Regions from separate parts of the Actinoplanes sp. NPDC024001 genome, predicted to be linked through region 2. Evidence: riboswitches for the same ligand, from Rfam matches in the RefSeq annotation. Region 2 holds a riboswitch; each other region holds the start of a gene.
The links. A riboswitch is a leader RNA that binds a small molecule or an ion and turns the genes downstream of it on or off. The one in region 2 is predicted to bind cyclic di-AMP.

Region 1 (10,082 bases), on a different contig from region 2:
GCCTGAGGGTCCGCGGAGTCAACGCCCCGCGGGGCGATCAGGATGTCGGTCATGCAGGCATACCGCCCCAACGCTCGTCGGTCAAAGACAGGTCATACAGTGCCGGCCGCAGCCAGCCGTTCACCCCGCAGCCGGTCGGCCCAGCTGTCGTCCAGGGGCGCAAGCCTATCCGCGCCGGTGGACCAACGCAGTAGCAGATCGGCTATCGCTGGGTTGCGAGCGAGCGCCGGTCCGTGCGAGTAGGTTCCCAGGATTTTCCCAGCCCAGGCCCCCTCGGTCTGGCCGTCGTTGCCGACGCCCGCGGTCACGCGCGCCAGCGGCGCGGCGTGCGCGCCCAGGTGGGTACGCCCGCCGTGGTTCTCGAATCCGGTCAGCGGCGGCAGGCCGAGCCGGGGGTCGACGTCGCCCCGCAACTCGCCGACCGCACGGGTGACGCCGCGGTCCGAGGAGAGGTCCAGCAGTCCCAGTCCCGCGCACTTCGCTCCCTTGGCGAAAAACGAGTGACCGAGCAACTGGTAACCGGCACAGATGGCAAGAACCGACGCGCCCTGGTTCACCGCGCGGTGCAGACCACCGTCGGTGATCAGCCGCTGCGACGCGAGCGCCTGCGGGCCGTCCTCGCCGCCGCCGATCAGGTAGATGTCGGCCGTCGACGGCATCTGCTGGTCGGAACGGACCTCGTAGGTCTCGACCGGGATGCCACGGGCGGCCGCCCGGTGCGCCAGGATCAGCAGGTTGCCCCGGTCGCCGTACGTCGACAGAAGATCGGGGTAGATCCACACGATCCGCAGGGCCTCAGTTGACACGGTCCAACTCCGCTCGGATGTCCTGGAACGCCGTGTAGTTGGCGATCACTTCGAGGCGGCCGGGCGGTACCGCCCGCAGCGCCTCGTCGAAACTGAGTACGTGCCGGAACGGCACCTGGTTCACCTGGAGCCGGACGGCCAGGTCGTAGGCCCGGTCCCCGGTGATCAGAACCGGACGGGTGCGCAGCGGCGAGAAATCGACGTCCCACAGCCACGACGTGTCCAGGCCGTCGGGGTCCCGCGCGTTGATGGAGAGCAGCGTAGGGGCCATGTCGGCCATGTCGAACGCCTCCAGCCAGCTGGCCGGGTTCTTGGCCAGCAGCAGGCGGATGTTGCGGCCGTCCCGGTCCACCTGGGCGTAGCGGCCGGCGATCGACGTCACCCGGGAGAGGCGGGGGAGCGCCTCTATCGGGCGGACTCCGAACTCGGCGGCGACCGCGAGCGCGGTGGCCGCGTTACCGATGTTGACCCGTCCCGGAAGCTGGAGCTTGACCAGGTGCCAGTCGCCGCGCGGGTCGATCACGCCCTCGTCCTCGACCACCCAGTTCGGGCGGGGACGGCGCAGCGGGCAGCCGGTGCACCACCACTCGCCGCCGGAGCGCTCGATCGGGTGGCCGCTCTCCGGGCAGACGAACGAGTCGTCGAGCCAGCGCTGGCCGGCGCTGAACCAGGTCACCTGCGGGCTGCTGCTGGCGGCCCAGACCACCATCGGGTCGTCCGAGTTCGCCACCACCCGGATCTCGGGGTGGCCGGCGAGCGTGGTCTTCCACAGCTGCGCCATCATCGCCACCTCCTTCGCCCGGTCGAGCTGGTCGCGGGAGAGGTTGAGCAGCGCCACCACCTTGGGCCGGGTGGAGTCGATCACCTGGGCCAGGTAGTGCTCGTCGACCTCGAGCACGGCGAACGGAGTGTGACCTTCCTTCGCCAGCGCCGAGGTGTGGCCGGTCGGCATGTTCGCGCCGAACGAGTTGGTGGCGACCCGGCCGAGCACGCCGACCGCGGCGGCGGTGAGCCGGGTGGTCGTGGTCTTGCCGTTGGTGCCGGAGACGAGCGCCACAGCCCGGCCGGACGAGAGGTGGGCCAGCAGATCCGGGTCGATCTTGAGGCCGATCCAGCCGCCGATCACCGAGCCGTCGCCGCGTCCTGCTGCCCTGGAGAGCGCTGCCGCGGTCTTCGACGCGGTGGTCGCGACCTTGGCGATGAGAGGCATCTTCCCGTCCGTCACGCCAGCGAGGGTACCGGACGCAATTGTTACGTCGAGTTGCCAGACCATCAAGATCAGCACACGGCCGCATTGTCCCCGGTCCGGGCGTTTCCGGCGAGGAACCGGGGTTGCGCCGGACTTTTTCTGTGTTCTGGTTCACCCGTAACCCTAGACGCTGCGTGTTTGGCTCATCGCTTTGCGTCGCGGCATTTGTCTCGCTGAGCTAACAAACTGGACAGTCCCCAGTGTGCCAATTACGTAGCGTGATTGTCCCCACGCTGACGATCAAGCCGGAATTCAGGTAGCAAGGTTCCGCCGGCAGCAAACGCTCGCCGGTCGCGACGAACCGGTTCACGCCGAGCCCTGCCCCGGACCGGACGACGCGACCGCCTTAAGCACCGAAAGACACAAGGCATCAGGGGGCAGGGACGGGGGACCCATTACCGGTCCGTCCCGCACCGCAGCAGTCAGGCGGCGCATTCGGGACAACCTTGGGGTGAAGCCGCTCCGGCGGCCGGGCAACCTTCCCGCCCGAACCCGACAGCTAACCTCGCAGGCGTGCCGGAGGGAATTCTCTACCGTGCACGAACACAGTTCGCGCCGGGGCCGTCGCATGTCCGTCGGTACCGGCACTGTCGCACTGTCTCTGGGTCTCTGCCTCTGCGCCGGCCAGCTGGTCGCCGCATCGCCCGCCGCGGCGTCGACGCCGACCAGCGTCGTCCCGGTCGCCGCCAGCTCGGCGGCAGCGAAGGTCAAGCCCAAGCTGAGCGCCTCGCTCAGCACCCGGAAGCTCTCCAAGGGCTCCACCCTCAAGGTCACCGCCAAGGTCATCAACCCGCGTACGGGCAAGGTCGCCAAGGGCACCGTACGGCTCCAGAGCTGGAGCAAGGGCGCGTGGCGGACCGTCGACAAGGCCACCGTCAAGAGTGGTGCGGTCAGCCTCACCATGAGGCCCAGCACGGCGGTGACCATCCGGACCTACTTCAGTGGCACCGGCTACAGCCCGGTCTCCACCAAGAAGGTCAAGGTCTCGGTCCGGCCCGGCGGCGCCGCGGTCCTCGCCGAGGCCAAGAAGCACACCGGGGCGCTGTACCTGTTCGGTGCGGCCGGCCCCAAGCGGTTCGACTGCTCCGGCTTCACGAAGTACGTCTACAAGAAGGCGGTCGGCAAGAGCCTTCCGCACAAGGCGAACTCGCAGCAGAAGTACGGCAAGGCCGTCTCCAAGGGCAACAAGCAGATCGGCGACCTGATCGTCTTCCGCAAGGGTTCGTACGGGTACCACGCCGGCATCTACGCCGGTAACGGCTACATCTACGACTCCCCGCACAGTGGTGCGCGGGTCGGCAAGCACAAGATGTGGAGCAAGAACTACGTGGTGCGCCGTCTCGTTGCGTGAGCGGTGCGCGGTCCCGCGGCTGGTTCAGCGTGCGGGACAGTAGTAAGTAAGGAAGAGGAACTACGCCTGTGGGGCACGACCCGGTTCGGGTCGTGCCCCACAGGCGTTCCCGGGGTTGATCCGTCGTCGCTTGTTCCGGCCGGGCCGCTGTCCCTCTGCTGAGCGCTGCCGGCCAGCCGCGTCGCGGCTCCGCCCGCCGCCGGGGTGGGCGGCGGCGCCGTCCAGGAGCAGATCCGCAAGGACGCCCGACCGCGGACCCCGCTCCGGGCTCCTGCCATCACATCGGCTGCCGGTCACCCGATCACCTTCCCCGCTCCTCTTACCTCTTACCGCCGCCTCGCTCGCGTCCCCGCGACCATCTACGACCACCTGCCTTCCCCCTGCCTCCGGCCGACAGCAGCACCGCTCCGAGCAACGGTGGATCCCGCTTGGCTGACAGCCAGCGTCGTCTCCGGCCGGCCGAGGCAACTCTCAGGCGCAGCCGGGCGGACCGGCTGGCGGTCAGCGTCGTTTCCGGCTGGCCGGGGCGACTCTTGGGCGCGGCTGGGTGGGCCGGCGGGATTGTCAAGATAACGGTGTAACTCGATCTATATGGGTTAGTTGCGGCCTGCGGTGAGGCGGCCGTCGAAGGCGAGGTCGAAGGCGTTGAGGGCGGGTTTCCAACGGGTGATCCAGCGGCGGCGGCCGGCGCCGGTCGGGTCCAAGGCCATCACGGCGAGGTAGACGCATTTCAACGCGGCCTGTTCGTTCGGGAAGTGCCCGCGGGCCCGCACGGCCCGCCGGATCCGGGCGTTCACGCTCTCGATCGCGTTCGTCGAGCAGACGACTTTGCGGATCTCGGTGTCGAAGGCCAGGAACGGCACGAACTCGGCCCAGGCGTTCTCCCACAGCCTGACGATCGCCGGATACTTCTCGCCCCAGACCTCGGCGAACTCCAGAAACCGCTGTTCGGCAGCGGCCTCGGTGGGTGCGGTGTAGATCGGCTTCAACGCCTTGGCGATCGCGTCCCGGTGCTGACGCGACGCGTATTTGAACGAGTTCCTGAGCAGGTGCACCACGCAGGTTTGCACCACCGTCCGTGGCCAGACGGTGTTGATCGCATCGGGCAGGCCGGTCAGGCCGTCGCAGACAGCCATCAGCACGTCCTCGGCGCCGCGGTTCTTCAACTCGGTGCACACGCTCAGCCAGAACTTGGCGCCCTCACCGCCGTCGCCGGCCCACAACCCGAGGATGTCGCGGGTGCCTTCGGCGGTCACGGCCAGGGCCACGTAGATCGGCCGGTTGGCGACCTTGCCGTCACGGACCTTGACGTTGATCGCGTCCAGGAACACCACCGGATACACGCGGTCCAGGGGCCGGTTCTGCCACTCGGCCATGCCGTCCATCACCTTGTCGGTGATCGTGGAGATCGTCTGCCGCGACACCTCGGCGCCATACACCTCGGCCAGATGCGCGCTGATCTCCCCGGTCGTCAGACCCTTCGCCGACAGCGACAGCACCATGTCCTCGACACCGGTCAGCCGGCGCTGCCGCTTGCGGACGATCTGCGGCTCGAACGAGCCGTCCCGGTCGCGGGGCACGGTGATCTCGACCGGGCCGACATCGGTCAGCACCGTCTTGGCCCGCACACCGTTACGCGAGTTCCCGCCGTCCTTGCCGGCCGGATCGTGTTTGTCATAGCCGAGGTGATCGGTGATCTCCCCGTCCAGGGCGGCCTCGATCACCCGTTTGGTCAGGTGCTGCAGCAGACCGCCTTCGCCGGTCAGCTGCAAGCCCGCAGCGCGGGCCTGCTCCACCAGCCGGCCGACCAACTCGGCGTCCACACCCTCCGGCGCCGCCGGATCCTTCTTCTTGGCCACCGCCGAAGTATCCACGGCGGCATCGATCGTCATGGTCATCAGGTGTCTCCTTGATCAGGAGTTACACCGTTATTCGTACAGTCCCGGGCCGGCTGGCGGTCAGTGTCGTTTCCGGCTGGCCGGGGCGACTCTTGGGCGCGGCTGGGTGGGCCGGCTGGCGGTCAGTGTCGTTTCCGGCTGGCCGGGGCGACTCTTGGGCGCGGCTGGGTGGGCCGGCTGGCGGTCAGCGTCGTCTCAGGCCGGCCGGGGCAACTCTCAGGCGCGGCCGGGTGGACCGGCTGGCGGGCTGACGGTCAGTGTCGGTTCGGATTGGCCGAAGCTAGTCCCGGGTGCAGCTGGAGGAATCGGCTGGCCGCCAGGGCTGTCTGCAGGCGTTCGAACAGCGCTGAGAGCCAGCTGACCAAGATCGGCATGCGCTCACGAGCGGGCGCTCCCCGGCAGTATCGGCGAGCGTCCTTGTCGCTGGCGATCATTCCTTCCACAGGCTGAGGGTGCGATCATGCCGCCTGCTCCGGGGCCGGCGGGCACCTGCCGAACCACCATGAGCGGCACCTAGGGAGTTGATCTCGACACTCGGCGAACGGCTGGGCGCGCTCGGCCGTCGGTGAGGCGGGTATTGAGCTGCTGGTTGGGTGGGTGAGCGACGGCTGGGTGTGCTCGGCCGTCGGCGAGGTAGGTGTTGGGGCGCTGGTTGGAGGTGGGGGCGACGGCCGGGCCTGATCGGCCGTCGGCGAGGCACCTGACGGAAGCGGGGTTCGGCCGGCTGGTGGTTGCGTGGCCGGGGGCGAGAGAACAGGCGTAAGCGTCGGCCGGGTTGTGGCAGGCGCGCGCGGTGCGCTGTGGGCGGGCTCGTTGGTTTGGGCGATCGGCTGAGCGAGGGGCGATGGTGGTCCCTGCCGTGCGGTGCCTCCGTGGGGGGAGGTGCGGGCCCTCCATGCCGGGAAGACGTGTGGTGCCTCCTGTTAGGGAAGCGCTGTACCTTCCTGCCGGAAGAGCGGGCTGTGCCTTCCTGCCGGAAGAGCGGGCTGTGCCTTCCTGCGGGGAAGAGCGGGCTGTGCCTTCCTGCGGGGAAGAGCGGGCTGTGCCTTCCTGCGGGGAAGAGCGGGCTGTGCCTTCCTGCGGGGAAGAGCGAGCGGTGCCTTCCTGGAGGGAAGAGCGGGCTGTGCCTTCCTGCCGGGGAGAGCTGAGCGGACAGGAGAGAGGCGGGCGCGCGGCCGACGCGCAACAGGACAGCGTCACTCGCTGCAGCGCTCCACTTTCCTCCCCCGGAGCGCTCCACTTCCCTCCCCGCAAGCGCGCGAACGGCTGTGAGCAGCCTCGGAACGGGGACATTTCCGCCCGGCCGAGCTCGATGTCGGAAACCGGACCGGGTCGATCATGGCTGGGCCCTCCACTCAGCGCCACCCTCCGTGAACTGCGGTTTCGTGCGCGAAAACGGCTCGTGAGCGGGCCCATTCGGGTTGCAGGTGGAGGGAAGTGGAGTAGAGTGGGGCTCAGTGGCAGGACCGAGGAATTTTGCACCGAAGCCTGCCGGCCCGAGTTGAGAGGCGGACCGACTCCACCGCGAAGGAGCGGACGCCACGGCAAGGGGGGAAGGGCCGATGTTCCTCGGCACGCACACCCCGCGCCTGGACGAGAAGGGCCGGCTGATCCTTCCGGCGAAGTTCCGTGATGAGCTGGCGGGAGGTGTCGTGATCACGAAGGGGCAGGAGCGCTGTCTTTACGTGTTCCCGATGCCGGAGTTCCAGCGCATCGCCGGTCAGCTGCGCGAGGCGCCGGTGACGAACAAGGCCGCCCGGGCTTACGGCCGGGTGTTCTTCGCCAGCGCGCACGACGAGGTGCCCGACAAGCAGGGCCGGGTGACGATCCCGGCGCACCTGCGGGAGTACGCGAGTCTCGGGCGCGACCTCGTCGTGATCGGGGCCAGCACACGGGTCGAGATCTGGGACAAGCAGTCCTGGGACGACTACCTCTCGGCGAGCGAGGAAGAGTTCGCCGACATCGAGGAGGGGGTGCTGCCCGGCGGACTGTAAGGCGTGGCACTCGGTGGGCCGCTGGAAATCCGGCCCGGACGCCACTGCCGCCGTACTGCGAGATCTCCAGCCGCTCCCGCTCCTGGCGCCTCTTCCCCGGCGCCAGGCGCGTGTCCGGGGCCGGGTGACACCGGCACGGGACATGAGCGGATGGGGATCTGGCGGTACGGATGGGCGACCGGGCCGGAACGGCAACTGTAGAACCGGGTGAAACGCGGGCGGGTAAGGCAATGGGGGTCGACATGGGGGAGCCGCGGGGCGTACACGTTCCGGTGCTGCTCGAGCGGTGCCTCGAGCTGCTCGCTCCCGCGCTGGAGCTGCCGGGCGCCGTCCATGTCGATTTCACGCTGGGTCTCGGCGGGCACGCCGAGGCGGTGCTCGAGCGTCACCCTGACGTGATCCTGATCGGACTCGACCGGGACACCGAGGCTCTCGCACACGCACGCCGCAGGCTGGAGCGCTTCGCCGGCCGTACGCATCTGGTCCACGCCGTCTACCACGAGCTGCCGCGGGTTCTCGACGAGCTGGAGATCCCGGCGATCCACAGCGGACTGTTCGATCTCGGGGTTTCCTCGCTGCAGTTGGACGAGGCGGATCGCGGGTTCGCCTACGCACAGGACGCTCCGCTGGACATGCGGATGGACCAGTCGCGCGGGATGACCGCCGAGGAGATCGTCAACACGTACGAGCCGGGCGAGCTGGTGCGGGTGCTCCGGCAGTACGGCGAGGAGAAGTTCGCGCCCCGGATCGTCTCGGCGATCGTGCGGGAGCGGGCGAAGGCCCGGATCACCTCGACGGCCCGGCTCGCCGAGCTGGTGAAGGACGCGATCCCGGCCGCCGCGCGCCGAACGGGTGGAAATCCCGCAAAAAGGACTTTTCAGGCACTACGTATTGAGGTGAACGGCGAGCTCGACGTCCTCGAGTCGGCGGTTCCTCATGCTTTGGACGCGTTGGCGCCCAAGGGGCGTCTTGTGGTGATGAGTTATCAATCACTGGAGGACAGGATCGTCAAGCGCGCACTCACCGCGAGGTCGCGCAGCACCGGGCCGATCGACCTGCCGGTCGAGCTTCCCGGGACCGGTCCGACGCTGCGGCTGCTGACCAGGGGGTCGGAGCCGCCCAGCGAGGAGGAGGTGGCGGCGAACCCGAGGGCGGCCTCGGTCAAGCTGCGCGCCGTGGAACGGATCGACGAGCAGGAGCAGGGACGTAGGCACAACCAGGCACCGGGGACCGGCCGCGAACGGCCCCGGATGGCCGGGCCGGCCCGCGGTCGGAAACCCGAGTAACCCGGGGAGACAACGCGCGGGAGACGAGGGCGGTTACGCCCGGGGGCGAAACAGAGGGGGAGGGACGAGCATGAGCGAGCGGGACGACGCGCCGCGGTCGGGGGGCCGGTCGGCGCAGTCGCGCACCACGGCGGGACGGCGTGACCGTGAGGACAGCCGCGATGCGGCGACCCGGGGAACTGGCGTCCGGGGGGTGCGCCAGTTCTCCGTTCGGTCCGACACGCGCCGGTCCGGGATCCAGGACGGCAAGCTCGGACCGGACAAGCCGGGCACGCCCGGCAACCAGACGACAACCAGCCGGGGTACGCGGGGCAGCGCGCCCGCGAGCCAGGCGTCGGCCGGCCGGGGTACGCGCGGCGGAGCGTCCGGGAGCCAGGCGTCGGCGGGCCGGGGTACGCGCGGCGGGGCGCTCGGCGGGGGCAGGCAGGGCGCGTCCGGGAGCCAGGTGACGGCGGGCCGGGGTACGCGGGGCGTGCTCGGCTCGGGCAAGCAGGGCAAGACCGGAGCGGTGGAGGGAACCGCCGCGCTGGCGCTGGAGGTCACCGAGCTGGAGGTCACCGCCGCCGCGCCGCAGCCTGCGGGCCGGCCGCGGCTCTGGGTCGCGCCGCCGGCGCCGATCCGGGCGCCGCGGGCGACGTTCGCCGCCGCGGTGATCGCCGTGGTGCTGGTCGGCGTGCTCGGCATCCTGCTGATCAACACCAAGACGATGGAGCAGTCCTTCCGCCTCGACGCGCTGCGCAAGGAGAAGGTCGCCCTGGACAAGCAGCAGCAGGGGCTGGAGCAGCAGCTGATCCAGGCGTCCAACCCGGGCAACCTGCAGGCCGCGGCCCGCCGGCTGGGCCTGGTGCCGGCCGACGCGCCCGCCATGATCCGGCTGCCGGACGGGAAGATCATCCGTACGCCGACGCCCGGCCGGGGCCAGCCCGCGGTGACCGCCCAGGACGGGCTGACCAACGCCGGCACGCCGACCACGGGCACCGGGAGGTAGGCGCCGTGGCGCCGCGAGACGACGACGAGACACCGCGCCGGGGTACACCTCCCCGGCGCGGTTCGTCGCGTGAGGTTCCGGCTCCCGACGAGCGCGAGGAGGGCGCCGGGCGGCGCGGGCGCTCCGCGATCGGGGACGCCCGGGCCTACACCCCGCGCGGGCGGACCGTGGCCGAGCGGGGCCGGGCGCCGCGTTCCGGGCGCACCACCGACCCGTTCCGGCCGGCGCTGCAGGTGCTCGACGGCGGCGAGACCGGTCAGCGGGCGCGCGGGCGCAACGGGCGTCCCACGAGCCCTCCCGAGGAGCGCGAGCAGCCCCAGCGCGGCCGCCCCGCCCCCGAGCAGGACGATCGGCGGGCTCCCAGCCGTACGCAGAAGGCGCCGGAGAAGGACGACCGGCGCGCACCCAGCCGTACGCAGAAGGCGCTGGAGAAGGACGATCGGCGCGCACCCAGCCGTACCCCGAAGAGGCCTGAGAAAGACGATCGGCGCGCGGCCGAGCGTATGAAGA
Region 2 (10,082 bases):
CGGCGCCGGCCGTGCCGGTGCGACCGTCGCGGTGCTCATGACGGCACCCGTTCGCTGGCCACCCGCCGCCGGAACACCCAGTAGGACCAGGCCTGATAGACCAGCACCCCGGGCAGGATCAGCACACCGGCGACGGTGAGCAGCTCCAGCGCCTCCGGTCCGGCGGCCGCGCCCGTGCGGGTCAGCGACCAGGCCGGGTCGAGGGTGCTGCGCAGCACCACGTCACCGTGCACGGTGAAGACCGCCACGACCGCCCCCGCGACCGCCGCCGCCACCGCCGCGAACGCGGTCACCTCCCGCGACCGGCGGGCCTGCAGACCGGCCACGAAGGTCAGGGCCGCCGCGGCGAGGGTGAGGCGCGAGCCCGTACCGATGCCGATGAGCAGCAGGGTGACCGCCGCGGCCGTGGCCGTGTGCCGGCCCAGGTCGCGGGCCCGGCGGCGCACCGGGCCGGTGGTGCGCAGCGCGAGGAACGTCGCACCCAGCAGGATCGCCGCGGCGAAGGCGGCGAGTGCGCCGAGCCCGGCGGCGGGCGACGCCAGCGGGGCGAGGCTGCGTTCCAGGCCGGTGCCGGTGACCTCGCCGTTCGCGCCGAGGGCCAGGCCGTCGACGAGGATGCCGAGGGTGGCGCCCCAGAGCAGCACGATGCCGGCCGAGCTGAGCGACAGCAGCCCGTCGCAGCGGCGCCGCCAGGCCGCCGAGTCGTGCTTGCCGCGGAACTCCAGGGCGACGCCGCGGACCGCGAGCAGCAGCAGGATCAGGACCATCGGCAGGTAGAGCGCGGAGAGCAGGGCGGCGTACCAGTCGGGGAAGGCGGCGAAGGTGACGCCGATCGCGGCGACCAGCCAGACCTCGTTGCCGTCCCAGAACGGGCCGACGGTGCGGATGATCGCCCCGCGCTCGTGCGGCGACCTGCCGAGGAACGGGCCGAGGATGCCGACGCCGAAGTCGAAGCCCTCCAGGACGAAGTAGAGCACCCAGGCGAGGACGAGGACCGCGAACCAGATGTCGATCATGACGCTCCTAATAGGCCGGGGCGGGCTCGGCGGCGGTCGCGGGGACCGGCGCGGCGGCCAGTGGCTGACGGGACAGGTGCATGACGAGCCGGCACCAGACCACCGCCAGCAGCCCGTAGATCAGGGTGAACCCGGCGAGCGACGCGATCACCTCGGCGCTGGTGAGGCCGGGGGAGATGCCGTCGGCCACCTTGGAGATGCCGAACGCCAGCCAGGGCTGTCGCGCGGTCTCGGTGAAGATCCAGCCGAAGGTGTTGGCCGCGGCCGGCAGCAGCGGCGCGAGCAGGGCGAAGCGGCGCACCCAGCCGGGGGTGCCGCGGCCCGGCTGCAGCAGGCGGGGCAGCCGCGTGAGCCGCAGAGAGGAGTTCGACCACAGGTAGTAGGCGGCGAAGACCATCGCCAGGATGCCCGCACCCATCATCAGCCGGAACGTCCAGAACGCCACCGGGATCATCGGGATGTAGCTGCCCGGTCCGTACTCGGCCACGTACTGCGCCTGCAGGTCGTCGATGCCCTGCACGGTCCCGGTGAACGACCCGGTCCCGAGGAACGACAGCAGGTACGGGATCTCGATGCTGAAGAACGGCCGGTCGTGGCCGAGCGACCCGATCGCGAAGACCGAGAACGGCGCCCCGGTGGTGGTCTCGTACAGCGCCTCGGCGGCGGCCATCTTCATCGGCTGCACCGCGGTCATCACCTTGCCGAGGTGGTCACCGCTGATCGCCACGGCCGCGCCGCCGACCAGGGTGATCCAGGCGCCGAGCCGGGCCAGGGTCCGGAAGGCCGTGTCGGCCGACGCCCGCCAGATCCCGATCGCCAGCAGCAGCCCGCCGCCGGCCATCGCGCACCCGGCGATGGTGTGCGGGAACGCGGCCAGCACCACCTCGTTGGTGAGCAGCTCGGTGAAGCTGGTCAGGTGCGCCCGCCCGGTCTCCGGGTCCAGCGCGTAGGCGACCGGGTTCTGCATGAACGAGTTGGCCGCCAGGATGATGTACGCCGACAGCAGCGTCCCCACCGCGACCACCACGATCGTGGCCGCGTGCAGCCGCCGGGGCAGCCGGTCCCATCCGAAGTACCACAGCGCCAGGAACGTCGCCTCGAGGAAGAACGCGAGCATGCCCTCGATCGCCAGGGTCGGCCCGAACACGTCGCCGTAGAACCGGGCGAACGCGCTCCACCCGAGCCCGAACTGGAACTCCTGCACCAGCCCGGTGACCACGCCGACCGCGAAGGTGACGATCAGCAGCTTGCCGACGAACTTGGTGAGCAGCAGATATCGCTCGTGCCCGGTGCGCATCCAGGCCAGCTGCAGCCCGGCCGCGGCGGCGGACAGGCAGATCGACAGCGGGACGAACAGATAGTGGTAGATCGTGACGACCGCGAACTGCAACCGGGTCAGGTCGAGCACATCCACGGCAAGCCCCCTCTTCTACGACGTGGCGTAGTAGATACTACGCCTTGTAGTACGACGCCGTGCAGTAGAGTGGGACACATGGCGATGGGGGACCTCGAGCGTGAGGTCATGACGAAGCTGTGGGACGCGCGCGAGCCGCTCACCGTCCGGCAGGTGCACGAGCTGCTCAGCCGCGACCGCGACCTGGCGTATACGACGGTGATGACCGTGCTCGACCGGCTCGCCAAGAAGAAACTGGTCACCCAGCAGAAAGCGGACCGCGCCTATCGGTACGCACCGGCGCAGACCCGCGAGGAGATGACCGCCGGCCTGATGCTGGACGCGCTCAGCGCCACCCCCGACCGCGACGCCGCCCTGGCGTACTTCGTGGGTCAGTTGCCCCCGGAAGCCCTGAAGGCGGCTATCGAAGCGGCACGCACCACCGAGCGGTGACCGCCCTCCTGCTCGGCGCGCTCGGGCTCACCCTGTCACTGGTCGCGCCGGGGATCCTGGCGCACGCCCGGTGGCTGGACCGTGCCCCGGTGGCCGGGGTGCTGCTCTGGCAGGCACTGACGCTCACCGCGGTGCTCTGTGCCCTGGGCGTCGTGCTCGCCGCCCCGGAGGAGGTGGCCCGCGCCGCCGGCGCCCGCCACCCGGAGACCGTGGCGGCGCTGGTCTTCTCGCTCGCGGTCGCCGCGACCATCGTGATCCGGCTGCTGATCTCGCTCGGCAAGGTGAGCTACCGGGCCCGGGCCCGGCGCGCCCGGCACCGCATGCTGGTCGACCTGCTGGACCGGGTCGAGCGCCGGGAGAAGATCGAGGGCGGCGAGGTGCGCGTCCTGGACGGCCCGCTGCCGATGGCCTACTGCGTGCCCGGCCGCGAACCGCGGGTGGTGCTCAGCGACGGCGTGCTGCGGGTGCTCGACCGCGAGCAGGTCGACGCGGTCCTCGCCCACGAGCGGGCCCATCTGCGGCACCGGCACGAGCTGGTGATGGAGTCGTTCACCGCCTTCTACCGGGCGGTGCCCCGGCCCCTGCGCAGCCGGGCGCCGCTGGACGCCGTACATCTGCTGTTGGAGATGGTGGCCGACGATGCCGCGAGGCGCCGCACCGGGCCCGCGCCGCTGCGGGCCGCGCTGGCTCGTCTGGCCGACGCCGTCCCCCTGGCGGAGGAGGTGGCAGCCGACCCGGAGGGTGAATCCCGGCGGCGCCGGCTGGCCCGGCTGGACGGCCCGGACCGTAGCTCGGTGGCGCTGACGGTGGCCGCGGCGCTCGCCGCGGTAGGCCTCCTGGCGTTACCCACCGTGATTCTCGTGGTCCCGTGGCTTGCGAGAGCCCTGGACGCCTGGCCGTTCTGAGTGCGCAGAGTAACGGCACCTGAGCGCACGGTTTCACCGCGTGGGCGCGCTTCAATTACCGGGATCATCCGAGTACGGTGATCCCCGGTTCGCCCAGCCCCCATCGTCCATCCGGCCGATCTGGCGGACCACCGCCTAATCGCTCGCGCGAGCCGGGGACCCAGGTCCCTTGGGGTGCAGCCGCGAACCCGCGGCCGGGCGCTCTTCCCGCCCGAACCCGTCAGCTAACCCGGTCGGCGGCTGGACAGGAAGAAAGGACAACGCACCTACGTGAAACGGATAGGCGCGCGGCGCGCCGGCCTCCTGCGTGGACTCATCTGCGCGGTGGTCGCGTCCGGGCTCGTTCTCACCGGACCGGCCGTTGCCCACGCCGAGCCCACGCCCTCCGGCATCGAGAAGCAGATCGATGAGGAGTGGAACAAGCTCGAACCCGTCATCGAGCAGTACAACGACGTGCACGGCAAGCTGAAGAAGCTGCAGAAACAGCAGAAGCAGCTGGAGAAGACCCTGGCGCCGCTGCAGAAGCAGGTGGACGCCGCCATGGTCGAGGTTCGCGGCCTCGCGGTGGACGCCTACATGCAGGGCCCGCCGAGCGCGATGAACGCCATCATGAGCGGCGACCCGGACAGCCTGACCGAGAAGCTGACCCTTCTCGACCAGCTGGCCTTCAACCAGGAGCAGTCCATCGCCGAGGTGGCGAAGCTGCGCGACAAGTACGCCGCCGACAAGGCGAAGGTGGACCAGCTCGAGGCCGAGATCGCCGTCCGCGACACCGACCTGGCGTCGAAGAAGAAGGCGATCGAGGGCGAGATCGAGGACCTCCAGAAGCTGCGGATCGAGGCGTACGGCACGGCGGACGTCAACGACGGCCCGCTGCGGACCGGTCCGTGCCCGGTGACGTACACCAACGACAAGGGTGGTCGCGCGGCCCAGAAGGCCTGCGACCTGATCGGCAAGCCTTACGTCTTCGGTTCCAACGGTCCGAACAGCTACGACTGCTCGGGCCTGACCCAGGAGGCGTGGGGTTCGGTCGGTGTGCACCTCGAGCACTACACGAAGGACCAGTGGGGCTCGACCCGAGCGGTCAGCCGCGACGAGTTGAAGCCGGGTGACCTGGTCTTCTACTACTCCGATCTGCACCACGTCGCCCTCTACATCGGCGGCAACAAGGTGGTGCACGCCCCGCACACGGGCGACCACGTGCGGATGGCGTCGATCGATCGCGGTCCGATCGCCGGCTATCGCCGGCCCGGTTAGGCCGCTCTTCGCGAGAACGGTCGCTGTCCACATCGGGCAGCGGCCGTTTCGTTTTTTCGGTACGGGCTACGCCTGCGCCCGTGGCTCATCCCGCCTCGGGGTTGCCGCTCTCACGATCCCGATGGTGCCGCAGCACCCGCCCCAGCAGAGCGACCAGCTCCCGGCGCTCCTCCGCGTCCAGCGGCGCCAGCAGCTCGTCCTGGATCGCGTCGACCCGCGCCGCCAGCTCCACCGCCCGCTCCCGCCCGCGGTCGGTGACGGTGATGACGTTGCGCCGCCGGTCGGCCGGGTCGGGGGAGCGCCCCACGAACCCTGTGCCCTCCAGCTCGTTGAGCGCGCCGACCAGGTCGCTGAGGTGGATGCCGGTGCGCCGCCCGAGGTCCGCCTGGCTGGCCGGCCCGTCCTCGATCAGCGACCGCAGCAGCCGGTGGTGATAGCCGCGCGCACCCATTGCTCCGAGCCCGTCGGCCACGAGGCGGTGCGCGAACGTCGCGGTCTGAGTGAGCAGCCAGCTCGGCAGGTGTTCCACGTGTCCAGCATAACATTGGACACACTAACGTTAGAATGACTAACGTTAGGTGCATGAATGAATTTCAGCTGCACGTCTCCCAGGAGCAGATCGACGACCTCCACGACCGGCTCACCCGCACCCGGTGGCCCGGCGAGGCAGCCGGCGCCGGCTGGGATCACGGCATCCCGCAGGACCGGGTCCGGGCACTGGCCGAGCACTGGGCGAAGTTCGACTGGCGGGCACACGAGGCCGAACTCAACGCCCTCCCGCAGTTCGTCACCGAGATCGGCGGTGAGCGGGTCTACTTCATGCACCTGCGCAACGCCGACCGGAGAGCGCTGCCGCTCGTGCTGACCCACGGTTGGCCCGGTTCCACCGTCGAGTTCCTCGACGTCGCCCGTTCCCTGGCCGAGCACTTCCACGTGGTGATCCCCGGCATCCCCGGGTACGGCCTGTCCGGGCCCACCACTCGCACCGGCTGGGGCATCCGGCGGGTCGCCCGCGCCTGGGCCGAGCTGATGGACCGCCTCGGCTACCAGCGCTACGGCGCGCAGGGCGGCGACTGGGGTTCCGGCGTCTCCCGCCTGCTCGCCGCCGAGGCGCCGGGCCGGGTCGTCGGCGTCCACGTCAACTACCTGCCCACGCCCGGCTCACCGGACGGCCTGGACGAGACTGACCGGGCCCGGGTGGAGAAGACCGTGCGGCTGGCCGCCAACCGGCACCCGCACCAAATCCTGTTCGCCGCGACCCCGCAGACCCCGGCCTACGCGCTCAACGACTCGCCGGCCGGTCAGCTGGCGTTCCTCGCCGAGAAGTTCGACACCTGGGCGGACCCGGCGACACCCGTGCCCGACGACCGGATCGTGGCGAACGTGGCCCACCACTGGTTCATGGGCACCGCCGGATCGGCCGCCCGCCTCATCAAGGAGAGCTTCCGGCCGGTCACCGACCCGTGCCCGGTGCCGCTCGGCGTGGCCGTCCTGCCCGGCGACATCGTCCAGTCCGTGCGCCCGCTCGCCGAGCAGCGCTTCGACGTCCGGCACTGGACCGAGTTCGAGCGCGGCGGCCACTTCGCGGCGCTGGAGGTCCCGCACGCCTTCGCCGCCGACGTCACGGCCTTCTTCCGCACGCTCGACGGCCGGTGATCCGCACGCTCGACGGGCCGGTGACGCCGCACGATCGACCGCGGTGACCGGCGCGCGCCGGGTGTGGCGGCCCACAGATCCCACCCGGCCGGCCGGGGCATAATCGCCTCCTATGAGCGATGCCTTGATCGACAGCCTCACCGCGGCGGTGCAGGCCCGCCCCGACGACCTGCCACTGCGGCTGCACCTGGCCGAACTGCTGGTGGCCGCCGGCCGCGGTGGCGAGGCGATCGCGCACGCCGCTCAGGTGCTGGCCCGCGAGCCCGGCAACACCACCGCCCAGCAGCTGATGGCCGGCGCGCTGGGCACACCACCCGCCGCGCCGGCGGAGAAGCCCGCCGAGCCGACGGAGAAGCCCGCCGAGAGGCCCGCCCCGGCCGGTGGGGTCGACTGGGCCGCCCTGGAGCAGCAGTTCGGCGACGTGGTGCCGCCCCGCTTCGCCCGCGACGGCGAGCCCGACCCGGTGCACGGCCACGCCGACCGCACCTTCGACGTGGAACGCTCCACCGTCACGCTGGCCGACGTCGGCGGGATGGCCGAGGTCAAGAAGCGCCTCGAGGTCGCCTTCCTCGGCCCGATGCGCAACCCGAAACTGCGCTCGCTGTTCGGCAAGAGCCTGCGCGGCGGCCTGCTGCTCTACGGCCCGCCCGGCTGCGGCAAGACGTTCCTGGCCCGCGCGGTCGCCGGTGAGATGGGCGCCGCGTTCATCTCGCTGAGCATCACCGACGTGCTGAACATGTGGATCGGCAGCTCCGAGCGCAACCTGCACGACCTGTTCGAGTCGGCCCGCGGCCACGCCCCGTGCGTGCTGTTCCTCGACGAGATCGACGCGCTCGGGCACAAGCGCAGCCAGCTGCAGTCGTCCATGCGGACCGTGGTGAACCAGCTGCTCACCGAGCTGGACGGGGTGGACGGCGGCAACGACGGCGTCTTCGTGCTGGCCGCGACGAACGCGCCGTGGGACGTCGACGCGGCCCTGCGCCGGCCCGGCCGCCTGGACCGCACCGTGCTGGTCCTGCCGCCCGACGACGCGGCCCGCGCCGCCATCCTGGAGTACCACCTGCGCGACCGCCCGGTCGCCGGCATCGACCTGGCCCAGGTCGCCGCGGCCACCGAGCACTACTCCGGCGCCGACCTCGCGCACGTCTGCGAGACCGCCGCGGAGTACGCGATGCGCGACTCGATCGCCACCGGCGAGATCCGCATGATCAGCCAGGCGGACATGCTGGCCGCCGCCCGCGAGGTGCGCCCGTCCACCGACGCCTGGTTCGCCACCGCCCGCAACGTCGCCACGTTCGCCAACACCAGCGGCGAGTACGACGACCTGGCCGCGTACCTGAAGAAGCGCAAGGTGCGGTGACGCCCGCGTCCCGGGCGCGGATGCTCGCCGGCCTGGGTCGCCTGCGTGAGGCCGAGGACGCGGTCCGGGCCGGCCTGATCGACCTGCCCACCGACCCGGAGCTGCTCGCCCTGCTGGCCGCCCTGCTGCGGTTGCAGGGCCGCCGGGTGGACGCGCTCGCCGCCGCGCGGGCCGCGGTGGCGGCCGGCCCACAGTTCGCCGTCACCCACATCGAGCGGGCCGAGTGCCTGCTGCTGACGTCGGAGAAGAACGACGCCCGGGCGGACCGGGCACGCCTGGACGAGGCCCTGCGCGAGGCCGAGGAGGCGGTCCGGCTGCGCCCGGCGTTCCCGCCCGCCTACCGGGTGCTGGCCCGGGTGCTGACGCTGCGCCGCGACTTCGACCGGGCCCGCGAGGCGGCGGAGCGGGCCCTGGAGTTCGCCCCGGAGTCGGTGCCGGACCTGCTGACCCTGGCCGAGGTCGAGCGCCAGGCCGGCCGGCGCGACGCCGCCCGCCGGGCCGCCGGCGACGCCCTCGCCCGCGACCCGGAGAACCCGCAGGGCCGCTGGCTGATCGCGCTGCTGGACGCGGAGCGGATGCGGGTCGGGCCGGCCATGCGCGCGCTGCGTGACCTGGCCGCCGACCACCCGGCCGGGCTCGACGTGGCGACGATGACCTGGCCGATCCGCGGCCTGCTGGCCGGCCTGCACCGGGGTCTGGGTGTCGGGGTGCTGGTGGCCGCGCTGCTCGCGGTGGCCGGATCGTGGTTGCCGGGATCGGTGCTGGTCGCCCGCGCGGCCGCGGCGACCGTCGCGGCGGTGCTGCTGGTCTTCGCCGGCCGGGTGCTGATCCCGGCGGGCGCGCTGCCCTGGCGCTGCCTGGCCATGCTGGCGGCCCGGGTCCGCTGGGCGGTGCTCGCCGGCCTGGCCGCGGCGGCCGCGACGGTCGCCCTGCTGGTGGCCTACGCGGCGGCCGGGCGATGGCAGTTGATGGCGCTCGCCGTCGTGGCGCGGCTCCTGCTCCTGGTGGCCCGGCGGGCCGATCCGGTGTGACGCTGCCCAAAACAATCTTGCCCAATCGGCAAGATCGCCGGATGCTGTCCCGACATCAAAATGTCGGGGGAGTGTCATGGCGATTTCCAGCGTCCGTCACCGGGCGTCGGCCGCCGCCCGCGAACTCGCCCTCGTCGCGGCGCTGTTCCTGGTCTACAAGGTGGCCCGGCTGGCCGCGAACGGGCACGTCGGCGAGGCCTTCGGCAACGCGCACTGGATCTGGAACGCCGAGCGCGCGCTGCGCCTGCCCGGCGAACTGGCCGTGCAACAGGCCCTGCTCGGCTCGCCCGCGCTGGTCACCGCCGCGAACAGCTACTACGCGTACGTCCACTTCCCGGCGACCGCCGCCTGCCTGATCTGGCTCTACCTGCGCCGCCCGGCCCACTACCGCTGGACCCGCAACGTGCTGGTGCTGCTCACCTCCGGCGCGCTGGCCGTGCACTTCCTGATCCCGCTGGCCCCGCCCCGGATGCTCACCGGCACCGGCATGCTCGACCTGGGCCGCCTCTTCGGCCCGGGCGTCTACGGCCCGCCGGAGACCGATCAGCTCTCCAACCAGTACGCCGCGATGCCGTCGCTGCACGTCGGCTGGGCCGTCGTGGTCGCGGTCGCCCTGCTCACCGCGACCTCCGCGCGGCACCGCGGACTGTGGCTGCTGCACCCGGCGATCACCCTGCTCGTCGTGGTCGCCACCGGCAACCACTACTGGCTCGACGCCGTCGCCGCCGGCGCCCTGGTCGCGGCCGCCTACGCGCTGCTGCGCCGGCAGCGCCCAGCGGTTGTAGGCTCCGAACCGTGCGACTGGAGTGGCCCGACTGCACCAACGCCCGCGACCTCGGCGGCACCCCCGCCGGTGACGGCCGCCGGATCCGGCCCGGCGCGCTGATCCGCTCCGACAGCCACGGGCTGCTCACCACCACCTCGGTCGGCACGCTGCGCGCCCTGCGGCCGGCGCTGATCCTGGACCTGCGCTGGCCCCGCGAGTGCGAACGGGACCCGAGCCCGCTGGCC
Region 3 (10,082 bases), on a different contig from region 2:
TCGGCCGTCACGGCTGACGCCGTTGGAGCCTAGGCAGGCGTACGGCCAGGGCAGCGGTCGCGGCGGCGAGGGTGAAGCCGGTCCACGGCTGGGCTGCCTGCAACGCGAAGCCGGTGACGGCGAAGGCCGGGAGCAGGACGGCGTAGGCGACGCCGTGCCAGCGCAGTCGCCGGTCAGTACGGGCGATCGCGGTGCCGAGGACGACCGCGGAGACGATGAGGAAGAACGTGGCGGTCAGGGCTACGGCGAAGAAGGTGGGGCCGTAGGCGGTGTCGGCGTTGAGGGCCGGCATGCCGGGCGTGCCATCGAGGTGGGCACGGCCGATGCCGGGTTGGACGAAGGTGGCGCTGCCGAATGTGGCGGCCAGGAACACGTTGGTGACGGTGGTCAGCACCAGGCCGGTGACGGCGGTGCGGGCGGCGCGGCCGTGCGAGATCAGCGTGGTGACCGCGGTCACGCCGAGGACGGCGAGTGCGGCGCCGAGGATGCTGGCGCCGAGATGGCTGATCAGGAACACGTCAGTGGTGATGTAGCGGGCGTAGGCGTCGAAGTCGTCGACCGAGGGCTGGTGGGTCCAGGTGCTCAGGCCCAACAGCAGCGCGTAGGCCGGCAGTGCCCATAGTCCGGCGCGGGCGGCGCGGCTGGCGGAGCCGGTGATGGTGACGGGGCTGGCGACTGCCAGGGTGGTGGACATTGCGATCATCTCTTTCGCTAAGCGTGACGGACGTGTCGATGGCAGTGCTGGCGCCGTGCTGCGGGTCCGGTGCTCCGCCGGGGCCTGTTGCCGGTGGTCCCGGCGGAGCACTGGTACAGCACCCGCCGGTCATCGGGGTGCCGGCGTGTTGTCCGGCTGCGTGGCCGGTGCACGGTCGCGGCCGGTGAGGGTGATCGCGGCTAGGACGGCGGCTGCGGCGGCGATGCCGGCGGCGCCGAGCAGGGCTGTCGAGTAGCCGTTGGTGAGGGCCGTCGGGTCGCCGAGGGTGTCGGCGCCGTGGGCGGCGGCCAGGGCGGTCATGGCGGCCAGGCCGAGCGCGGAGCCGACCTGGTAGCTGGTGTTGACGATGCCGGAGGCCAGGCCACCTTCCTGCGGGCGGGCGCTGGACAGGGCGGTGCCCAGCGACGGGATGAAGGCCAGGGCCATGCCGAGGGCGGCGACCAGCGAGGCGGGCAACACGTCGGTCAGGTAGCTGCCGCTCGGGCGGATCAGGGCGAGCCAGCCGAGGCCTGCGGCCAGCATCGCCAGTCCGCTGACCAGCGTGGCCTTGGTGCCGAACCGGCCGATGACCCGCGGTGCGAGGACGATCATGCCGGCCATGATGAGGACGGTCATCGGCAGCAGCGCGGCACCGCTGGGGAAGGCGCTGTATCCGAGGACTTGCTGCAGGTAAAGGTTGAGGAAGAACCACATCGGGATCCACGCCGCGCCGAGCAGCAACTGGGCGAGGTTGGCAGCCGACAGGTTGCGATTGGCGAAGATGCCGAGCCGCATCAGCGGCTCCCGGCGGCGGGCCTGAATGGCCAGGAACGCGGTCAGCAGGGCGGCGGCACCGGCAAGGGTGAGCCACGTCTGGCTGGTGTTCCAGCCGATCTCGGGGGCGCGGACGATGGCGTAGACGGTGGCGGCTAGGCCACCGGTGACGGTGAGCGCACCGGCCAGATCGAGGCTGCCGGGTCGGTTGCCGCCGGCGGGCATGAGTGCCGGGGTGGCGACCAGGGCGAGCACGGCGATCGGGATGTTGAGGTAGAACACCCACGGCCAGCTGACGTATTCGGTGATGACGCCGCCGAGGAACACCCCGGCGGTACCACCGGCCGGTGCGGCCGCCCCGTACAGGGCCAGGGCCTTGGTGAGCTCGGCGGGCCGGTTGCCGAACAGCATCATCAACAGCGTCAGCGCCGACGGGGCGATCAGCGCGGAACCGGCCCCCTGAACGGCCCGGGCGGCCAGCTCCAGTTCGACGGTGCCGGCCAGGCCTGCGGCAGCGGATCCGGCGAGCAGGACGGCCCAGCCGGTGGCGAAGATGCGGCGGGCGCCGTACAGGTCGGACAGGCGGCCGCCGAGCAACAGCAGGCCGCCGAACGCGACGACGTAGGCGTTGAAGACCCAGGACAGATTGCTCGGTGTGAAGCCGAGGTCGTTCTGCATCTTCGGTAGGGCGACGCCGATGATCGAGGTGTCCATGATGACCATGAATTGGGCGAGGGCGATGAGCGCGAGTGCCCACCACCGGTGCGGACTGCGGGACATGACCGAACCTCCTAAGTACCCCCAGGGGGTATCCTGTTCGGCGTCATTGTTACCCCCGGGGGGTATACGGGGTCAAGGGCGTCCGTCGATTGACTTCCGCGTCACAGCGCTGGACTGCCGCTTTACTGGGATACCCTAGGGGGGTACGGTAGCGGCGGCTGGAGGGAGCGGGCCATGGCTCACGGCTACTACCTGAAGCGGCTGCGCCGCATCGAGGGCCAGATCCGGGGCCTGCAGCGCATGGTCGACGACGAGACGTACTGCATCGACATCCTCACGCAGGTGTCCGCCGCGACCAAGGCGCTGCAGACCGTGGCACTCGGGCTGCTCGACGACCATCTCGCGCACTGCGTCGTCGACGCGGCCCGCGACGGTGGGCCGGGCGCCGACGCGAAGCTGAAGGAAGCCTCCGACGCCATCGCCCGGCTCGTCCGGGCGTGACCGCTCCCCCGGCTCGGTACCAGTCACACGACAGCGAGGAGAAGCCGATGTGCGGCAGCGATACTGCTTGCGCCTGCGCCACCACGACCCCGGTCACCGAACTGGCGACGGTGCCGGACGGCACGCGAACGGTGTATCAGGTCGCCGGGATGACCTGCGGCGGCTGCGCCGGCCGGGTCAGTAAGCAGCTCACCGATGTTCCCGGCGTGCGTGACGTCAGCGTCGACGTCGCCACCGGGGCGGTCACGGTGACCAGCGCCGCGGCGCTCGATGATGACAGCGTGGCTGCGGCCGTCGCCGCAGCCGGCTATCAATTGGTGCGCTGAGCCTCCGCGTCAGCCATGCCGCGAGAACGTCTGGCGGAAGGGTGTCTGTGAATCCTTCCGCCAGACGCCGCAGCATCCCCCGGCGGCTCACGGAGTCACAGCAGTGCCCGCAGGTCGGTGATGAACCGGCGGCTGGCGGCCAGGGGCGCGAATCGGCCCGGGACGTCGGATGTCTCCTGCCGCCACGTGTCGGCGGCCTGCGGATCCGTCGCGGGCTCGGACGGTGGCCGGCTGTGCACAGCGAGCCGGGTGGGGTGACGCCGGTCGTGGCGGTTGCTGCCGGGCGGCGAGGCCGCAGACCGGCCGCGTAGGCGCCCAGTAGGCGCGGGTCGTGGGATGTGTGCACCAGGTCGCGGTATTGCTCGGGGACCGGCAGGCCGCGCAGATAGGTGTCGACGTCGGTGCACAGCCCGGTAGCGGTATCGGGTATCGGGTATCGGGTATCGGGTCGACGGCTACCACGGCGTGGCTGTCGGCTGGTGGGGGCGGGTAACCGGGTCACGTTACGACATCGCGAGCTCGGTGGCCGCCTGGTCACTCCGGCGGGCGCGGCACCGCCGGGACGCGTCCGCAGCCGAGACGGGTTCATACCGGTGCCGGGTATCTTGCACGGCATGAGTGAGGCGAAACCGGCCGGGCCACACGGGTACTCGGCGGAGAAACAAGCGCTGATGGCCCGGCTGAAGCGGGTCGAGGGTCAGATCCGCGGACTGCAGCGGATGGTCGACGAGGACACCTACTGCATCGACATCCTGACCCAGATCTCGGCCGCCAAGAGCGCCCTGCACGCCGTCGCCGTTGGCCTGCTCGAGGACCATCTGCGCCATTGCGTGGTCCACGCCGCCGCCGAGGGCGACGTGGACGCCAAGATCAAGGAAGCGAGCGCGGCGATCGCCCGGCTCGTGAAGTCCTGAGCCGGCCACCCGTTCCTACCGACCGGGTCCAATCCATTCTCGCAGCTGCGGCGCGGCCTGCGCCGAGTCGACCGACCCGACCGCGCGTTGCTGCTGCCCGCCCGCGTGGGGTGCGGTAAAGATCGGCGCGGCCGCAGCCGAGACCGGTGTGCGCTCATTGCGCAGTAGGGCACAAAGCTCTCGCCGGTCGGCTGTCGCCGAGGCCGCCGCGGCCCGGCGCCGCCGCTTCCGAACGGCCAGCACCGCGGCACAGGTCAGCAGCATCAGAGCCGCGGCGATGAGTGCCGTTCGTAGTCCTGCGGGGGATTCGATGCTTGACTGCACAACGGCACTGTCGGCAGGAGTGGCCGTACCGGTGCGCATCGAGGTCCGTCGCGGCGGCTTCGTCGACGCGACAGACCGGGGAACTCTGCCGGGGCCACGTCCAGCAACCGCGTGCAAATCGGAGTGTTCCCCTTCACAGATCAAAAGCACTCTGGGCTGACCAAGCATGAGCAGCGGGTGTCGACAAACCTCGCACTGGTCTTCCAATCGGACACACCTCGTCACCTCCGTCACTGATCGTGATCGCCTTCCGGAGCCGGAACCGACGCCGCCTGGGCTATCAAGGAGGGGCGGCGGGCACAGGTTCGCCGGTCGTGCCGACCTGGACCACGCCGAGCCCTGCCCCGGTCCGGCGGCGCGAGAGGAGCATGACGAGTCATGAGGCAATCGGGGGCAGGGACGGGGGAACCACCATCGGTCCTCGACCGGCACGCCGTACTGCGGCGGCCGGGCTATGAGGGCCTTGGGGTGAAGCCGCCAGCGTGCGGCCGGGCAACCTTCGCGCCCGAATCCGACAGCTAACCTCGCAGGCGTGCCGGAGGGATTCCTTCACCGTGCACGTAAGTACCCTGAGCCGGCCCGCCCGTACCCTGGGAGTCGGCACTCTCGCCCTGTCCGTGGGTCTCGGTCTTCTGACCAGCGGGCTCGGCACCCCGCAGTCAGCCTCCGCCGCGACGCCGTCCTCGACGGTCGCACTCACGCAGGTGTCCTCACAGACCAACGTGGCATTCAGCCAGACCGGCATCACCGTCAAGGCAGCGGCGTCCCAGGCCGCCAAGTCCAAGGCGGCCGCGAACCGGGTCATGACCGAAGCGGCGAAGCACAAGGGCAAGAAGTACAAGTTCGGCGCGGCCGGGCCCAAGCGGTTCGACTGCTCGGGCTACACGATGTACGTCTACAAGAAGGCGGCTGGCAAGAAGCTGCCGCACAAGGCCCACCTGCAGCAGCGGTACGGCAAGGCCGTCGCCAAGTCCAACGCCCGCCCCGGTGACCTCATCGTCATCCGGAAGGGGACGAAGGGCACGCACGCCGGCATCTACGCCGGTGGCGGCAAGATGTGGGCAGCACCGCGAACCGGCAAGACCGTCACCAAGCAGAAGATCTGGAGCAAGAACTACGTGGTCCGGCGCCTGGTCTGAGTCGGTTCCCCCAACTGACCGCACGTCGCGTCCGGACATCACACAGCGCCGCCTGCACCCTTCCTTGACGGGGGTGCAGGCGGCGCTGTCGTACGACTAATTCGTGATGCTGGTGAAGCGGCGCAGCCGCAAGTTGTTGGCGACGGCGAACCGCGAGCTGAACGCCATGGCCGCTCCGGCGATCATCGGGTTGAGCAGGCATGCCGCGGCCAGCGGCAGCGCCGCGACGTGGTAGGCGAAGGCCCAGAAGAGGTTGCGACTCGCCGGTCAGCATGCCCGCGGCGGCGGCCGAGGTGCCGTCCTCGATGACACCGTCGGTGGCGATCTTCTCGCCCGGCCGCACCACGAACCGGTCCCCCACCGCGAGGTCGGCGACCGGGATCCGCCGTTCAGTGCCGCCGCGCAGCACCGCGACGTCCTTGGCGCCGAGTTCCAGCAGGGCACGCATGGCGGCGCCGGCACAGCGCTCGGGGCGGGCCTCGAAGTAGCGGCCGGCGAGGATGCACGTGGTGATCACGGCGGCGGCTTCCAAAGATCCGTTTCGTTCTGCCGGGTTTCGCGGAGTTGCCACGCCGTCTCGCACATACCGTGTACGACACCGACCGCGCAGGCCAGTGGGCCGGGGCGGCCAGGCGCGTCAGGCCTGGCCGTCCGCGGATCGACGGGATCAGAGGCGTGCGAGGACGGTCGTCATCATGGCGATCTCGGCCTGCTGATCGGTGACGATCTTCTGCGCGAGGGCCTTGGCCTCCGGGTGGGAACCCTGCGCCACCTCGGTTCGGGCCATCTCGATCGCGCCCTCGTGGTGGCTGATCATCATGGTCAGAAAATCCTTGTCGCATGCCGCGCTCTTGGCGTCCATGAGCTTTTCATGGCGGCGTCGGTCATCAAGCCGGGCATCGCGCCGTGGTCCATGCCCGAGCCCATGCTCATGTGCGGCGTCGGCGGTGTCCGGCCGGAGTCAGCCCGCGGGGCTTGTACACCGAGAGCGCCAGTGCGATCAGCAGCAGGATCGCGGCGCCGGCCGCATGAACGAGTGGTGACGCGGTGGCGGTCATCGGCGGTCCGCCGTCCGCCGCGACGCGCGCCGTATCGGCGAGAGCTTCGAGAGTCCGCGTGTATAGCAGCAAGACGGCGACGGCGAACGCGGTGAGCACGAGTTTGACGACCACCCAGTAGTGCCGGACCAGGCCCCACACAGTGATCAGGGACTGGGTCACCCCGGTGATCAGACTCGCGATCCCGAACGGGACCAGCACGTACCAGCCGAGCTGCTCCAGGATCAGGTAGACGGCGTTGACCGTGCGCGGGTCGTCGGCGGTGACGGCCAGGCCGGCTAGCACGAGCGAGGCCGCAATGGCACCGAGCCATCCGACGGACGCAGCGATGTGCAACAGCAGACCCGTCCGGCGCAGCCCCACCGGCAGCCTCACCCCGGCTCGCCGTCGACAGCAGCCGGGACCGACCCATGGCCCAGATGGCGACCGGGACCATGACCGGTCAGCACCGCCACCCCGATCACGACCAGTAGCAGCACGCCGAGGACAAGAAAGACCTTCACCCAGCGCGGCATAGCCTCCTCGGGGACCCGCTCTTGACCTGGCATCTCCTCACCCTCCCGGTTTTGCGATACAGAGTGTCTTGAGAATGACAGAGTGAGTTGCGACCGGCAATGCGTACGATGCAGGAGTGCCGAAGTTGTGGGACTCGACCGTCGAACAGCACCGCCACACTGTGCACGCGGCCATCCTGGACGCCACCGCCACCCTCATCGCCGAACACGGTCTGGCGGTCAACATGTCGCAGATCGCGGCGCACGTCGGCATCGGCCGGGCCACGCTGTATAAGTACTTCCCCGACGTGCAGACCATCGTGGCCGCCTGGCACGAACGTCAGGTCACCGCCCACCTCGACCAACTCACCAGCGTCGCCGCGGAAGACCGCGAACCAGGCGAAAGGCTGCGGACCCTGCTGGCCACCTATCTACGGCTGTCCAGCACCGGGGCGCATGCCGAGCACGACGGTCGCGACCATGGGCCGATCTCCCAGGTTGCGATAGCCCTGCACCGGGCCTCGCACATGCCGGCAGCCCATCAGCGGCTGCACGAACTCGTCACCTCAGTCGTCGCCGACGCCGTCGACGCAGGCGCCGCCCGTACCGATGTACCGCCAGCCGAGCTGGCCGCCTTCTGCCTGCACGCGCTGGCGGCCGCACACTCGTCGTCGTCAGCTGACAGCCGCGAACGTCTGCTCGAGGTCACCTGGTCCGGCCTGATGCCACCACGGTGACCACGAGGCTCCCGCACCTTTAGGTCGATGCCTGACGGTCGTTGGACAGGTCAGGTGCCGGGACGGCGCCCGAAGGTGTGCACACGGACGCCCGTCCGCAGCTGATCCCACATGGCCACGGCGTCGCGGTGCGGTCTTTGCGTGCCGTGCGTGAGTAGGCAGCGGCGTGGCCCGGCAGCATCGCTGCCAGGGCCACGCCAGCCGGTGGGGTGGGACCGTCAGGTTGGTTTACTGCTGTTGCGGGGTCAGGTTCACTCGGCGCAGCAGTTGGGCGTTGAGCGCGACGACGATCGTCGAGGCGCTCATCAGCACCGCTCCGATCGCCGGGCTCAACGTGACCCCGGCCCAGGCCAGCACGCCGGCGGCGAGCGGGATGGCGACGATGTTGTAGCCGGCCGCCCACGCCAGATTCTGGATCATCTTGCGGTAGGAGGCTTTCGACAGCCGGATCACGCCGGTAACCGCACGCGGGTCCGACGAGGCCAGCACGACGCCGGCGGACTCGATCGCCACGTCCGTCCCCGCCCCGATCGCCAGGCCGACGTCGGCTCGGGCCAGTGCCGGGGCGTCGTTGACACCGTCGCCCACCATCGCGACCCGCAGGCCGCGGGCCTGCAGCTCGGCGACCGTACGGTCCTTGTCGGCCGGCAGCACCTCGGCGAACACCTCGTCGACGCCGGGGCGGAAGCCGAGGTCAGCGGCGACGGCCTCGGCCACCGGCCGGGCATCCCCGGTGATCATCACAATCTTGCCGATGCCGGCACGGCGCAGCTGTTCGATGGCCTGCCGGGCCTCCGGGCGAACCTCGTCCTCCAACGCGAACGCACCGATCACCTCGGGTGTCGCGCCGTCGGTGACGTGCAGCAGGTGCAGCACCGCCGCACCCCGCGCCGACCACTGCGCGGCCGTTTCCTGCAAGCCGGCGGGCGCGGTGGCGCCGAGCTCACGCAGCAGGGCCGGGCCGCCTACGGCGTAGGTTTGGGCGTCGACGACCGCTTGGACGCCGCGGCCGGTCAGCGAACGGAACCCCGTCGCTCGATCGTGCAGGCCCCGCTCGTGGGCGACTGCGGTCAACGCCCGGGCGAGCGGGTGTTCGCTGTCGGCCTCGACCGCTCCGGCGATGCGCAGCACGTCGGTGTCGGTGAACCCGTCGACTGCGGCGGTACCGGTCACGGTGTGCGCGCCCTTGGTCAGGGTGCCGGTCTTGTCGAACAGCACCGTGTCGACGGTACGCATCCGCTCCAGGGCCAGCCGGTCCTTGACCAGGATTCCGGCCTTGGCCGACAACGCCGTCGACAAGGCGATCACCAGTGGGATCGCCAGGCCGAGGGCGTGCGGGCACGCGATCACCAGCACGGTCACCGTCCGGACGACGGCCTGGTCCACGTCGCCGAGCAGCCACCAGGCGACGAACGTCAGCACCGCGGCCGCAGTAGCGATGTAGAACAGCATCGCCGCGAACCGGTCCGCCAGCACCTGCGCTCGCCCGCCTGCGGCCTGTGCCTGCGCGACTAGCCGGCTGATGCCCGCAAGGGCGGTGTTCTCCCCTACCGCGTCGACGCGGACGCGGATCGCCGAGTCGGTCGCGACCGTGCCGGCCACCACCCGGTCGCCTTCGCCGCGCGGGACCGGTCTCGACTCGCCGGTGATCATCGATTCGTCGAGTTCGGCGGCGCCGTCGACGATCCGGCCGTCCGCGGGCACCCGGGCGCCGGAGCGGACCAGGACGGTGTCTCCGACGGCGAGGTCAGCGACCGGCACCCGCTCGATGCTGCCGCTGCTGTTGAGGCGTTCGGCGTCGTCGGGCAGCAGCGCGGCCAGCGCGGCAAGGGCTCCCTGGGCCTGGCCGATCGCCTTCATCTCCTGCCAGTGGCCCAGCAGCATGATGGTCACCAGCGCCGCCAGTTCCCACCAGAAGTCCAGGTCGAACAGGCCGAGGCTGGTGGCCAGCGACGCCGTGTAGGCGACCGTGATCGCCATCGAGATCAGCAGCATCATGCCCGGAGCCCGGTCACGGACCTCGCTGACCGCGCCGGCCAGGAACGGCCAGCCGCCGTAGAAGAACACCACGGTGCCCAGGATCGGGCCGACCCAGGCCATGCCGGGGAAGTCGAGGCTGTAGCCGAACCAGTCCATGATCATGTGGCTGGTCGCAACGATCGGGACGGTCAGGGCGAGACTCAGCCAGAACTTGCGGCGGAAGATCTCCGGGTCGTGACCGGCGTGCTTGTCGTGGCCCTCGTGCCCGTGACCGGCGTGGTGCCCGGCGCTGGGCCCGCGGGCATGGTGGTCGTGACCGGCGGTCGCGTGATGAACCTTCTCATGGGCGCCCGCGTGATCGAGCGTCGCGGCGGCCGCGTGATGCTCGTGGCCGTGCTGGTGGATGTTGTCGTGTTCGCTG

Region 1: another riboswitch for cyclic di-AMP. It lies ahead of AB0F81_RS28730 (C40 family peptidase); the one in region 2 lies ahead of AB0F81_RS45545 (NlpC/P60 family protein).
Region 3: another riboswitch for cyclic di-AMP. It lies ahead of AB0F81_RS26615 (C40 family peptidase); the one in region 2 lies ahead of AB0F81_RS45545 (NlpC/P60 family protein).

Annotation. Positions count from the first base shown of each region.
Region 1 is NZ_JBEZZB010000082.1:20,370-30,451, reverse strand. Features, by position in the region: gene AB0F81_RS28745 (VTT domain-containing protein) at 1-53, opposite strand, end outside; gene AB0F81_RS28740 (glutamine amidotransferase) at 93-806, opposite strand; gene AB0F81_RS28735 (MurT ligase domain-containing protein) at 796-2,016, opposite strand; cyclic di-AMP (ydaO/yuaA leader) riboswitch at 2,397-2,584, shown strand; gene AB0F81_RS28730 (C40 family peptidase) at 2,624-3,406, shown strand; gene AB0F81_RS28725 (IS256 family transposase) at 4,003-5,265, opposite strand; gene mraZ (division/cell wall cluster transcriptional repressor MraZ) at 6,867-7,298, shown strand; gene rsmH (16S rRNA (cytosine(1402)-N(4))-methyltransferase RsmH) at 7,529-8,584, shown strand; gene AB0F81_RS28710 (hypothetical protein) at 8,778-9,572, shown strand; gene AB0F81_RS28705 (penicillin-binding transpeptidase domain-containing protein) at 9,578-10,082, shown strand, end outside.
Region 2 is NZ_JBEZZB010000211.1:5,349-15,430, reverse strand. Features, by position in the region: gene cydB (cytochrome d ubiquinol oxidase subunit II) at 36-1,016, opposite strand; gene AB0F81_RS45560 (cytochrome ubiquinol oxidase subunit I) at 1,024-2,430, opposite strand; gene AB0F81_RS45555 (BlaI/MecI/CopY family transcriptional regulator) at 2,509-2,862, shown strand; gene AB0F81_RS45550 (M56 family metallopeptidase) at 2,859-3,767, shown strand; cyclic di-AMP (ydaO/yuaA leader) riboswitch at 3,890-4,020, shown strand; gene AB0F81_RS45545 (NlpC/P60 family protein) at 4,038-5,024, shown strand; gene AB0F81_RS45540 (MarR family transcriptional regulator) at 5,110-5,553, opposite strand; gene AB0F81_RS45535 (epoxide hydrolase family protein) at 5,607-6,680, shown strand; gene AB0F81_RS45530 (AAA family ATPase) at 6,793-8,040, shown strand; gene AB0F81_RS45525 (hypothetical protein) at 8,037-9,071, shown strand; gene AB0F81_RS45520 (phosphatase PAP2 family protein) at 9,148-9,957, shown strand; gene AB0F81_RS45515 (tyrosine-protein phosphatase) at 9,867-10,082, shown strand, end outside.
Region 3 is NZ_JBEZZB010000072.1:34,584-44,665, reverse strand. Features, by position in the region: gene AB0F81_RS26640 (hypothetical protein) at 8-694, opposite strand; gene AB0F81_RS26635 (MFS transporter) at 824-2,248, opposite strand; gene AB0F81_RS26630 (metal-sensitive transcriptional regulator) at 2,423-2,689, shown strand; gene AB0F81_RS26625 (heavy-metal-associated domain-containing protein) at 2,737-3,015, shown strand; gene AB0F81_RS26620 (metal-sensitive transcriptional regulator) at 3,630-3,929, shown strand; cyclic di-AMP (ydaO/yuaA leader) riboswitch at 4,625-4,801, shown strand; gene AB0F81_RS26615 (C40 family peptidase) at 4,808-5,392, shown strand; gene AB0F81_RS26610 (hypothetical protein) at 5,496-5,627, shown strand; partial or broken gene AB0F81_RS26605 (heavy metal translocating P-type ATPase) at 5,640-5,924, opposite strand; gene AB0F81_RS26600 (DUF305 domain-containing protein) at 6,060-6,254, opposite strand; gene AB0F81_RS26595 (DUF2269 domain-containing protein) at 6,322-6,825, opposite strand; gene AB0F81_RS26590 (hypothetical protein) at 6,822-6,998, opposite strand; gene AB0F81_RS26585 (helix-turn-helix domain-containing protein) at 7,082-7,681, shown strand; gene AB0F81_RS26580 (heavy metal translocating P-type ATPase) at 7,910-10,082, opposite strand, start outside.